One region of the Paenibacillus taichungensis genome, then DNA from elsewhere that is predicted to be linked to it. Evidence: riboswitches for the same ligand, from Rfam matches in the RefSeq annotation. Region 1 holds a riboswitch; each other region holds the start of a gene.
The links. Region 1 has a riboswitch for thiamine pyrophosphate ahead of ACR1R9_RS08410 (thiamine phosphate synthase). Riboswitches for the same ligand answer to the same signal wherever they lie in the genome.
Positions count from the first base shown of each region.

Region 2: another riboswitch for thiamine pyrophosphate. It lies ahead of thiC (phosphomethylpyrimidine synthase ThiC); the one in region 1 lies ahead of ACR1R9_RS08410 (thiamine phosphate synthase).
Region 3: another riboswitch for thiamine pyrophosphate. It lies ahead of ACR1R9_RS25120 (ABC transporter substrate-binding protein); the one in region 1 lies ahead of ACR1R9_RS08410 (thiamine phosphate synthase).
Region 4: another riboswitch for thiamine pyrophosphate. It lies ahead of ACR1R9_RS22910 (ABC transporter ATP-binding protein); the one in region 1 lies ahead of ACR1R9_RS08410 (thiamine phosphate synthase).

Region 1 is NZ_CP194720.1:1,807,103-1,810,233, reverse strand. Features, by position in the region: gene thiS (sulfur carrier protein ThiS) at 1-5, opposite strand, end outside; gene thiO (glycine oxidase ThiO) at 2-1,231, opposite strand; gene ACR1R9_RS08410 (thiamine phosphate synthase) at 1,236-1,829, opposite strand; TPP riboswitch at 2,142-2,251, opposite strand; gene ACR1R9_RS08405 (ABC-F family ATP-binding cassette domain-containing protein) at 2,316-3,131, opposite strand, start outside.
Region 2 is NZ_CP194720.1:5,347,737-5,350,867, forward strand. Features, by position in the region: gene thiC (phosphomethylpyrimidine synthase ThiC) at 1-1,505, opposite strand, end outside; TPP riboswitch at 1,869-1,982, opposite strand; gene ACR1R9_RS24005 (IclR family transcriptional regulator) at 2,102-2,845, opposite strand.
Region 3 is NZ_CP194720.1:5,582,877-5,586,007, forward strand. Features, by position in the region: gene ACR1R9_RS25110 (VOC family protein) at 1-54, shown strand, start outside; gene ACR1R9_RS25115 (NAD-dependent epimerase/dehydratase family protein) at 71-826, shown strand; TPP riboswitch at 972-1,084, shown strand; gene ACR1R9_RS25120 (ABC transporter substrate-binding protein) at 1,307-2,347, shown strand; gene ACR1R9_RS25125 (thiamine-binding protein) at 2,571-2,861, shown strand; gene ACR1R9_RS25130 (ABC transporter permease) at 2,861-3,131, shown strand, end outside.
Region 4 is NZ_CP194720.1:5,082,991-5,086,121, reverse strand. Features, by position in the region: gene ACR1R9_RS22920 (ABC transporter substrate-binding protein) at 1-62, opposite strand, end outside; gene ACR1R9_RS22915 (ABC transporter permease) at 111-923, opposite strand; gene ACR1R9_RS22910 (ABC transporter ATP-binding protein) at 910-1,677, opposite strand; TPP riboswitch at 1,852-1,954, opposite strand; gene hisC (histidinol-phosphate transaminase) at 2,062-3,131, opposite strand, start outside.

The sequences.
Region 1 (3,131 bases):
TTCACTGCAACATCTCCTTTCTGTTCAAACGTTCTGGACTAAGAGCTTGAATCCCAAGTTCTTCCGAGGTTTTGCCACAAATCAAGTCAGCCATGAGGCTGGCTGTAATTGCACTAAGCAATATTCCGTTACGATAATGTCCAAAAGCAGCGAATAAACCCGGAACACTTTCACAAGCCCCTACATACGGCAATCCATCCGGAGTCGAGGGACGAACACCAGCCCACGCTCGGATAAAATGCGCTTCCTTCATGCCAGGAACCCAATTTGTCGCAGCTGTAAGCAACTTCTGAATACCTTGGACCGAAACTTTCATGTCTGTTCTTCCTGGAAGGCTTGTTGCACCGAGCCATACTTCTCCATTGGCTTTGGGAACAATATATATATCCTCTGCATACACCGTTTTGTCAGGTCTGTAACCGACATGATGGGGTGAAAACTGCACCGCTGCAATCTCCCCTTTCACAGGCAAAACAGGCGATTTCAGACCCACTTGTCTCATCAATTCTTCACCATGTAACCCTGTAGCAATAATGACATTTCTCGATGTCATCGTTCCTATTGAAGTCTCAACCCCTTGCACACCGTTCATATCCGTATACAAACGGACATCCTGTACACCTTCCATCACCCTCGCACCCATGGCTTGAGCTGATCTGATATAAGCTTGTGTTAGATTGACGGGAAGAACCTCGCTCTCGGAAGGTCTGTAATATGCACCATACGTATCTCTGTTTAACCATGAAGCTTCCTGTTGGACAGCGACTCGATCCCACCAAATATGTTCTGTAGATAAGGTAGACGATCGATTGTTTTTGTAACTGCGGACCTCACTGTATGAACGAAAAGGAGTAATAAAACCATGCTGTTGCAGCCCCATCTCCACTCCGCTAAGCGAACTGATTCGTTCCTTCTGCTCATGAAGCAAAGCTCTGCTCTTCTGTGCAAGCTTCGCCATTACAGCATGAGTGAATTCCTCACTGTCAGCAGCAAGCATCCCGGCAGCTGCACAGGAAGTTCCTCCAGCAATCCGCGCCCGCTCAACCAGAAGAACATCATGACCTCGGCTAGCAAGTTCACATGCAATGGCACAACCGATAACTCCTCCGCCTACAATAATGGTTTCTGCATGAAGCTTGCCTCGAACTTCCGCTCCAACTTTACTTCCCGATACTATTCCTGGATGATAGCCTGAACGATTCCTGCTTCGACTTCTTGCTTCCTCTCTCATGGTCTCATCTCCCTGGTTCAACATACCTCTCTGAATCCTCGATCGCCTGTCGCAATGAAGCCGCGGCCAGTTTCGGCTCATCGTTCGACCAAATCGTTGAAATCACAGCTGCTCCTCTGGCACCAGCAGTTCGAATGGCAGCAATTTTCTCAGAACTAATCCCGCCAATCGCGATCACCGGAATTGAAACATTGGAGCATACCTCAGCCAACGCACTAAGCCCTCTTGATTCGCAATTAGGTTTACTATTTGAAGCATAGACGTGCCCATAAAAAAGATAATCCGCTCCACGTTCTTCAGCAATTTTTGCTTCTTCCAGAGAATGAACCGATATGCCTACGCGGAGCCGATCGTCTCTCTTTAACTCATCCTTATCGTAACTGCGAATAACTGATTGACCCCAATGGACACCACCAAGCGACGTATGTTGGTACAGCTGATCTGAGCCATTTATAATGATTCGGCTAGATGGAACACCTTCTGTTTTTAGACTTTGCGCCCAATACATCTGTTGCTCAAGAGGAAGCTTTTTTTCCCGAATGTGGATATAATCGACCCACCGCCATATATCCTTAGCAATATTCAGAAAAGAGTCCATGTCTCCTGTATCTGGTGAAACCACATGCAGTTCGAATGATCTTGTAGTTACATGTTCGTGGAAGATTGCCGTCCCGTTCGCCCTCCTTTTGCATGATTTAAGCTAATACAAAACAAAAAAAGCCACTCCCGTAGGGGAGTGGCCACGAATTTAGAATTCATGGATCAACTGAATGACTGTTCAATGCAATTACTTTATACATAACGCATAACAACTATAGAAATCATCCATAGTCGCAACGCTGTTACATAGAGTTGCATGATTTATCTTGCAGGCAATATCGCAAAGTCATCGATAAAGCTCTTTGTCATTAGTTGAAACGCGCCACTTCCCTACGCTGGTATGATCCAGATCAGGTACGAAGGGTCCGGAATCGCATTCTTCCATCTCAGCCGCATCGTGCGGCCCCCCTAGTGTTCATATGAAGCTGTAGCCTATGTTACCATAGACACCTTTTTTTGTCACCGTACATTTCCATTTATTACGTTATTGTTTTTCGGACCAAGCTTCAACATCCCACGTTTTGGTAACCCAACCTTCATAAAAATCAGGTTCATGGGATACGAGCAGTACGGTACCCTTGAATTCTTGCAAGGCACGTTTCAACTCTGCTTTAGCCGTTACATCCAAATGGTTTGTAGGCTCATCGAACAAAATCCAGTTACTTTCACGCATCAGAAGTTTACAGAGACGAACTTTGGCTTGTTCACCACCACTAAGCGCGTTAAGCGGGCGGGTGATATGCTCATTTTTCAATCCACAACGTGCGAGATGCCCCCGGACTTCATTCTGTGTCAGATGAGAAAATTCGTTCCACACATCTTCGATTGGAGTAATATTACCTGCACGTACTTCCTGTTCGAAATAGGCTGTTTCCAGATAATCACCCAAGAAAGTCTTACCGCTGATAGGTGGGATTTTCCCCAGAATAGTCTTGAGCAATGTGGATTTACCTACACCGTTACATCCAACAATGGCAATTTTCTCGCCACGCTCAATCGTCATCGTCATTTTAGGCAATAATGCATATGAATATCCAATTTCAAAATCAATACCCTCAAAGACGGTTTTACTACTCGCCCGGGCATCCTTGAATTTGAATGTGGGTTTAGCTGCTTCGTCTGGACGATCAATCCGTTCAATCTTGCCGAGCTGCTTCTCACGGCTCTTGGCACGACCGGAAGTAGAAGCGCGGGCTTTGTTCCGCTGAATGAAATCTTCCTGCTTCTTGATAAACTCCTGCTGTTTCTCATAAGCATCAATATGCTGCGCCTTATTCATGTCGGCCATTTCAAGGAATTT
Region 2 (3,131 bases), 3.4 Mb from region 1:
CGCTGGGCACGCGGGTGACCTTTCGCCAGATCAGCGGCATGAGCAGCGATCTTGTAGGCGATAACACCTTCCCGAACATCATCCTTATTGGGCAGGCCCAGATGTTCTTTTGGCGTAACATAACAGAGCATGGAGGTACCAAACCAACCAATCATTGCTGCTCCAATTGCCGAGGTAATATGGTCATATCCTGGTGCAATATCGGTCGTCAGCGGTCCCAGCGTATAGAACGGCGCCTCTTTACATATCTCCATTTGCAGATCGACATTCTCCTTGATCTTGTGCATCGGCACATGCCCTGGACCTTCAATCATCACCTGCACATCATGCTTCCAGGCGATTTGTGTTAGTTCTCCAAGCGTAGCCAGTTCCGCCATCTGAGCTTCATCATTGGCATCGTAGATGCTTCCTGGGCGAAGTCCGTCTCCGAGCGAGAACGCCACGTCATACTTTTTCATAATCTCGCAGATTTCTTCAAAATGGGTATACAGAAAATTCTCCTCATGATGTGCAAGGCACCATGCTGCCATGATGGACCCGCCCCGTGACACAATGCCTGTCATACGCTTGGCGGTGAGCGGAATATATCGGAGCAGCACGCCTGCATGGATCGTAAAGTAGTCCACACCCTGCTCTGCCTGCTCAATGAGCGTGTCACGATACAACTCCCAGGTCAGGGCTTCAGCTTCTCCATTGACCTTCTCCAGCGCCTGATAGAGCGGTACTGTTCCAATCGGTACAGGTGAATTGCGGATAATCCATTCGCGGGTCGTATGAATGTCCTTGCCTGTGGAAAGATCCATCACCGTATCCGATCCCCAGCGTACGGCCCAAGTCATCTTCTCCACCTCTTCCTCGATGGAGGAGGATACCGCAGAGTTTCCGATGTTCGCATTGATCTTCACATGAAAATGACGCCCGATCAGCATTGGCTCACTCTCCGGGTGATTGATGTTCGACGGCAGGATGGCCCTGCCACTCGCCAGCTCCTGCCGCACAAATTCCGGTTCCACACCCTCACGAATGGCGGCGAACTCCATCTCCGGCGTGATCAGTCCCTGCCGTGCATAATGCATCTGGGTCACGCAGCGCCCTGCCTGTGCCCGCAATGGTTTACCACGCAAGCCTGGATACTTCTCGGCTCCAGTTCGCTTCCCTCCTGGTTTCAATCCGTTATCCTCCGGTTTTACCGTTCGTCCCTGGTAGGCTTCAACATCTTCACGCTCCGTAATCCAGCGGGTACGCAGTGCTGGCAGCCCTGCCCGGATATCGGCATGAAATCCGGGGTCGGTCATCGGTCCGCTCGTATCGTAGACACGCAGCGGTTCGTTATACTCCACTCCTTGAGGAGTATTGGTGTCATGAAGGGCAATTTCACGCTCCGGTACTGCAATGTCAGGTCGTGAGCCATGAATGTAAACTTTGCGGCTGCCCGGGAAGGGCTGAACCCGTCCTGCCGTACCTTTTTCCTTTGCCAACTGCTGATCCTGCTTGTCCTGTCCCATCGTTCGGTTTCCTGTACTCATCGCTCTTGTCTCCTCCTCATTAGTGTTTGCCTGGATTGAAATACTTGCACACGGCTCCAAACCATCCACAACATAGAAAAAGAAAGAGCGACCCTACAACACAAAATAGAGACATACAATTCAAGTAATACAGACATACGAGGCAAAAGATATCGGAACCCAATGCTCGCCAATGCTCCCAGCTCTTTATCCAAAAGCAGCTCTGACACCAGCTTTCGCCTGTTTACTGTATAAAAAAAGCCGGTTCCCAAGGGAACCGGCTTATCTCCATCACCAATAACACACCTTATAGAGACTCCTTAGTGGAGCCTATCTATAGGTTAAATTATATGGTGTTCGTGATCGTATCGCCGATTACTTCCCTACGCTGGTATGATCCAGATCAGGTGCAAAGGGTCCGGAATCTCATGCGATTCCGTCTCAGTCCGGACAATTCGGACTCCCCCAGTAACGTTAACAAGTTGCAGCATCTAGGCCGCAGATTCATATTCATTTATGCTGACCCTGTTGGGCCATCCATTACAGAGTAGCGCAACCGAATCATAAAAACAACCTTTAAATTCCAGAAAATAAGATCAGGATAGCATAAGCCCCATCTGCGTAGCAGCTTCCTTCAACACAGGTGCGTATTCATGCAACGTTTCTTGCGAGAGACGGCTAACAGGCCCGGATACCGACAGGGCAGCAGCGATGTTGCCTTTCCGATCCATTATGGGTACAGATACTGCTGCGGCTCCCGGTTCACGTTCCTCATAACTTGTTGCGTAGCCGTATTCCAGAATGTCTTTCATCTGTGCCAAATATACTTTGGGATCGATAAATACCGGCCATTCCGGTCCATTCATCAGATCTTCGCGGTCCTCTTCGGTGGCAAAAGCCATCAGCACTTTGCTGGATGCTCCCACTGATAACGGAAGTCTGACGCCCACCGGAGCTACACGACGAATCGCCTGATCACTCTGCACGGCTTGAATTCGAATCCGCTCACTGCCATCACGCAGATATAAACTCACGGTTTCGCCCAGTCGATCTCTCAGCCGCTCCATCGCAGGAAGGAGCAAAATGGCAGGATCATCGCTGCGAGACATATGGGCAGACAGTTCCCAGATGCGTATGCCGAGTCGATACTTCTCAGTTGCAGCATCCCGGATTACGAACCCTTTGTCCTCCAAAGTAGCCATCAGACGATGGACTGTACTCTTGTGCAGACCGATCTGGCTGGCAATTTCCGTGAGTCCCAGATCACTGCGGGTTGTAAAACACAATAATATATCCAGCGCCCGTTCTACAGCCCGGACGGTTAACTTTCGGTCTTCCATGGCAAGTTGCCCTCCTCATGTTTCATCACATGAAACTTGGTTACATAAATTATATGAGAAACGGTCTCATCTGTAAACCAAAAAGCGCCATTTGGAATAGGGATATTTGTAAATATTTTCTTTTTATAAATTAGAATCCCCTGCATTTTGCACCCTAAGGAAATGTTACCCATATATCTTCAGAACTATATAACAATTGCGTAACAAATGGCCTCAATCAATTGACTTTGACTATATTGGAACATACGATAAAGATATATTAAATTAAGATTTTGCTTCATAAGTA
Region 3 (3,131 bases), 3.1 Mb from region 1:
TATTTCTTCATCTATGGACCTGAAAAGGAATGGATTGAGTTCTTCCAGCGCTAAGAATTGGAGCTGATTTATGAACATTTTAATTACCGGCGCAGCCGGAAAAATTGGACGTGACTTGTCCCAACACTTGTCAGAAGCATTTCACCTTCGACTAACGGATTTGAATATCAACAGACTACATACGTATCAAGGGACAAGCCATGAGATCATGACACTGGATGTGACAGATCCCGAAGCCTGTCAGCACGCTTGCGAAGGCATGGATGTGGTTGTACATCTGGCGGGAGATCCTTCCCCGCATGCCGGATTCTATGAATCGTTGTTGGATATTAATATCAAGGGAACATTTAATGTATTCCGTGCAGCTAAGGACCAAGGTGTGCGGAGAGTCATTCTGGCAAGCAGTGCACAGACGATCGAGGGGTATCCCATTGATGCTCAAGTCTATCCGGACATGCCGACACGCCCACGGAATTTGTACGGAGTTAGCAAATGTTTTGGTGAATCGCTCGCTTCCTATTTTGCGTATACCGAAGGTTTACAAAGTGTAGCAGTACGTATAGGTGCATATGATGATTTTCAACCAGATGGACCCGCGCTGGAGGCAAGGGATATGAGCGCGTATATTAGTCCGGCTGACTTGTGTGATTTGATGTTCAAAGCCATTACAACTACAGATCTGGAGCCCTTCACCATACTGCATGGAATCTCGAATAATCGGTTTAAACGATTGAATCTGGAAACCACTCAGAAACAGGTAGGATATGACCCGAAATCCGATGCTTTTGCACTCAGTCAGATTTCCTTATATGATTCGCCACGTTAATTATTGAAAAGAACACATCTAGAGAGGTCGTTATACGCATGTATAATGGCCTCTTTGATTCATTCATACGTGCTCCAATCCAGTTCCTGACTGGACATGCATGGGCCTCTGGCCTATAATTACACCTAGTAATGCCCGTAACTTCATAGTTTCCCAGGGGAGTCGGAATAGGCCGGCTGAGAGTGTATCCCACCAAGATACTGACCCTTAGACCTGATCTGGATCATGCCAGCGTAGGAATCGGAGTATATCGAATTGGCCCAGCCTCTTTGCTGAGTGCCACATCTCTAACGCCTGCACGCGTCCCGGATTAACGGGGCGCTTTTTTTAATGTTCTTTTATATAGCCAGAGAGCTAAAAAAAGTGACGTCATCCGGATCATAGCTGGTATAAATCTGTCGATTTATGCAAGAAGCTTGGATATGAAGCCAAGGAGTACCCCGCGCCACTGGCCGGACAACATGAAGGAGAGAAATGAAGATGAGATGGCGTAAAATGATGGGCCTAATGCTCTTGTGCGTACTACTAGTGGCTGTGGCCGCATGTGGCGGCAAAGAAGCTGCACCTTCAGGAGAAAATGGCAGCAGCAACACCGAAAACAGCAATGAAGGTGACAACGCAGCCCTCAAGGACGTTAAAGTGGTGCTGGACTGGACACCAAATACAAATCATACCGGCCTGTATGCGGCCGTAGATCAAGGTTTTTACAAAGCCGAAGGCTTAAATGTCGAGATTGTACAGCCAGGTGCTGGAGGCGCGGATACGATGGTAGCTTCGAACGAAGTGCCTTTTGGCGTAAGTTATCAGGAGAGTGTAACCCAGGCCCGCACACAGGGGGTACCGCTCGTGTCCATCGCTGCAGTCATTCAGCATAACACGTCCGGATTTGCCGCTCCGGTGGATCGGAACATCAAATCTCCCAAAGATTTTGAAGGCAAAACCTATGGTGGCTGGGGCTCCCCGGTGGAAGAAGCTGTAATGCAGTCCATTATGGAAGGCGAAGGCGCCGATGTATCCAAAGTAAAAAATATTAGCATGGGTGATGCAGACTTCTTCACCGCTGTGAAACGCGATATCGACTTTGCCTGGATTTTCTACGCATGGACGGGCATTGAAGCCGAACTGCGCGGCGAACCGATCGACATGCTGTATGTAAAAGATTATTCCGAAGCTCTGGACTACTACACACCGGTACTCGTTACCAATGAAAAGACGATTCAGAACGATCCCGAGCTGGTTAAAGCGTTCTTGAAAGCGACTTCCGAAGGATATCAATATGCGATTGAACATCCCGAAGACGCTGCCAACATTCTGATCAAGGCTGTACCGGATCTGGATAAGGATCTTGTACTCGCAAGCCAGAAGTGGCTGAGTCCAAAATATCAGGATGACGCACCGCGCTGGGGTGAGCAGAAGCAGGAGGTATGGCAGAACTACACGGATTGGATGTTTAGCAAAAAACTGCTCGATGAGCAGGTAGATGTATCCAAGGCGTATACGAACGAGTTCTTACCCCAATAAAATTATCCATATAAAATGAACTTAGTATTTATACGAGGACGAAGAGGACAGAAATAACGTGAAAAAGCGAAGCGTTCGCCTTTATCACCGGATTTTCCCTTTGGAGAAGGGAATCAAAAAAATCTGGGGATAACAGCGATTGGAAGGTTATTCTGTCATCGAAGTGGCAAGTGTAACAGTCATTAGTTCATTTTATACATTTCGAAAGGAAACGTGATCTCTCATGGCAAGCACACTACTTAGCATTCAAGTCATTCCCAAAACGCCAAATGGCGAAAATTCCTATCCTTATGTTGATCGTGCCATTGAAGTTATTCAGCAGTCCGGCTTGAAATATCAGGTTAATCCACTGGATACCACGATGGAGGGAGAACTGGAGGAACTGCTCGAGGTTGTCCGCAAAATGCACGAAGTTCTCGTGGAAGCTGGCAGCCCAAGCATCATCTCACAGATCAAGATCGCCCATAGCCCAAGCGGCTTCAGCATGGACACCCTGACGGAGAAATATCGCTAATGCATGCCTATTGGAAAAGCGTATGGCCGCCCTTTGTGGCGGTTATTCTCTTTATAGCGATATGGCAGGGAGCTGTCTCCCTGTTCCATATTGAGAAATGGATGCTGCCTGCGCCTTCAGACATCGCCCATGAAGCAGCGTCCCAGGCCGAGCGACTTGGCATGCATGCATGGGCAACAATCCAGCTGACATTGATTGGGTTTGCAGCAGGTACACTTGTGGGATTACTGATTGCGATGGTGCTGCATCTGATTCCATTTTTGAAATCTG
Region 4 (3,131 bases), 3.3 Mb from region 1:
ACGATCAGCAACAGAGACATGAGCAGAATGGGGAGCAGGGAATAGATATGCTTTTTATTCATAACGTAAAGTCCCTCGTTTCTTTTGTTTTTTGTTTTGAAATCCGAAAGTTATCCAGCTTTTCTTCTACCTGCATGACGTGAGGTACTGAATCTTCTCTCCATCCATGCAATGAGTACAAACAGGGCGATACCAAGTAGGGATAATAGCATAATGGCGGCGAACATCGCATCCGTGTTCATATTGCTCGACATTCTGCGGCTGAAGTAGCCAAGCCCCTTGCTTCCACCAAGCCATTCACCGATCGTTGCACCGACCACACAATACACCACAGACATTTTCAGTCCCGAAAAGAAGGAGGGAAGGGCAAGTGGAATCTGGAGTTTGCGAAAAATATCCCACTTGGTGGCCCCCATCGTCAGCAGCAGTTCACGCTGCTCCGGATCACCCTGGCGCAGGCCATCGTAGGTGCTCACCACAATTGGGAAAAATGCGATCAGGAACACCACCGCCACTTTACTCCACAGCGTGTAGCCAAACCACAGGATGAAGACGGGGGACAGGGCAATCAGCGGGATCGTCTGACTGATCACGATGAAGGGATATAACGCTTTTTCAATCGACCGATTCATATGCATACCCGTTGCAAGTGCAATTCCGGCACCAATGGACAAGCCAAAACCAACGACAACCTCCATCAAGGTGGCGGGCAGATGTGTAGCCAGCAGAAGGTGGTGATGTTCATACAGCGAACGGACAATCGCCGTCGGGGCTGGAATGATGAAGGAAGGCACCCATCCCATACACACAATCCACTCCCAGAGAGCAAGCAGCAAGATCATGAGCAAAAGAAACAGACCATAACGGGCAAGCCAACCTCTTACGCTATGCTTCATGCTATCTCTCAAGTTACCGTCTCGCATGCAATTGTTCCTCCAGTAGTCGTCTCATCTGAACGAGAGCCGGTTCGTAGATCATGTCCGAATGTCTTGGACGTGGCAAAGGTACCGTCAAATCCTGCAGCTGTTGGTCTTGGCCCACCGGAGTTAACAGGATAATCCGATCACTGAGCAGCAGGGCTTCTTCAATGTCATGTGTGATGAACAACACGGTTTTGCCCAGGCCCTCCCAGAGCTCCAGTAGCCACCGATGCATCTCACGTTTGGTCAGGGCATCGAGTGCGCCGAATGGTTCATCCAGGAGCATGAGTTGGCCACCTGTCAGCAAAGTACGAAGCAGCGCGACACGCTGGCGCATGCCACCTGACAGCTCGTCCGGGTAAGCATGCGCCTGACCGGATAAGCCAAATCGGTCGAGACCGGCCAGAATGTCCGCTCGAATCCTTACCTTATCCTGCCGACCTGGAGCAAGTTCAGCGGGGAGCATGCAATTCTCCAGGACGGTTCTCCAGGATAATAGGAGGTCCTTTTGTGGCATGTAGGCCACCTGCCCCAGTCGCTTTCCTTCTTGAACCCAAGGAATGTCAATGGTTCCGTGTGTTGGCTCAAGCAAGCCTGCCAGCAGCTTGAAGAGGGTACTTTTACCGGAGCCGCTGGAACCGATGAGCGAAACGAATTCTCCTTTGGCTACACGCATCGACAAATTGGAGAGCACGGGGGAATCCCTTTTTCCCGGGAAAGCGTAGCTCATGTTGTGAAGGGTTATATCGTTATCCATCTCGTTCCGTCCCCCTTGTTATTCAAAATTCAACCTCAAACCGCGGGATCTTTAATTACACCTTCTGATCTGCCCGCAGAACGCGAAAAAGACCCACCCATTTCCGGAGAAATGAGTGGGTCTGTAAGTCAATTCACATTAAATTTCATCATCAACATGAAAAAATCCGCTTACTGAGAGGCCGCTCCACTTCCCTCCGCTGGTATGATCCAGATCAGGTTCAAAGGGTCCGAATCGTTCGATTCGTCTCAGCCGCAAGGCTCCCCTAGTGCAATGTTCAAGATATGCAGTTGTGTGTTCAGCATATATCACATGCAAGTGGAATGTAAAGGGGCGGCTTAAAAGAAGTGTGCGTAATGTGAGTTAGGAAAGTAACCTAGGATTCTAATCGTTGGAATGTAACAGTGAATCAAGCTCACCGATCAGCCGGGCAATCTGCTCAGGTGTGCCAATCGTAATCCGAAGCCAGGTAGGCATACCGAATTCGGCACCGCCGCGAACAGAGATGCCTCTGTTCAACAATTCTTGGGTAATCGGGCCACTATCCTGCAACAGATCCACCATAATGAAATTTGTTTCGGAAGGGATGTAGGGTAAGTTCCAATGATCAAAGGACTGCATTAACGTTTCCCGTCCCTGACGATTGTAGTGCAGGCAATGAGAAACAAATCCATGATCATCCAGGCTGGCCGAAGCAGCGGCTTGGGATGTGGCTGTCAGACTGATAGGCAGCTTGACCCGGTTAATGCCTTCAATGATGCTTTCATTCCCGATGCCATATCCAATACGCAGGCCGGCCAGTCCATATATTTTGGAGAAGGTCCGCAAAATAATCAGATTATTGTACTGCTCCAGCAGCTTAACCGTATCAGGATAATCTTCACTTTCCGCGAATTCATAATACGCTTCGTCCAGGACAACCACGACATGGGAGGGAACATGTTCGAGTAAACCAAGCAGGGCATCTGCCGTGAAAATGGTTCCGGTTGGATTATTCGGATTGCACAGCCAGATGATTCGGGTAGAAGCATTAATCCGGTGCCGGAATTGCTCCAGGTCCAGCGAATGGTTGACCAAAGGCACTTCATGAATAACCCCGCCTGCCAGCAGCGTAGCGCCCTTATACCAGTTAAAGGAGGGCACCGGAATGAGTGATTCCTCGCCGGGATTAAGATAGGCTTGGGCGGTAAGGGTTAGGAGCTCGAATGATCCACTGCCAAATACCAGTTGGGAGGTACGCACACCCAGACGTTCCGCAAGTTTGTCACGGAGCAGTTGGCTGGAACCGTCGGGGTATTGAGCCAAAAGATCGGAACCCAGCGATCTGACCGCTTCTGCTGCCAGGGGAGAAGAACCAAACGGATTTTCGTTCGCTGCAAGTCGATCTACACTTTCCAGTCCCAACTCCCTCCGGATCTGTTCCATGGATTTGGCAGGCGTATAAGCCGGAATTC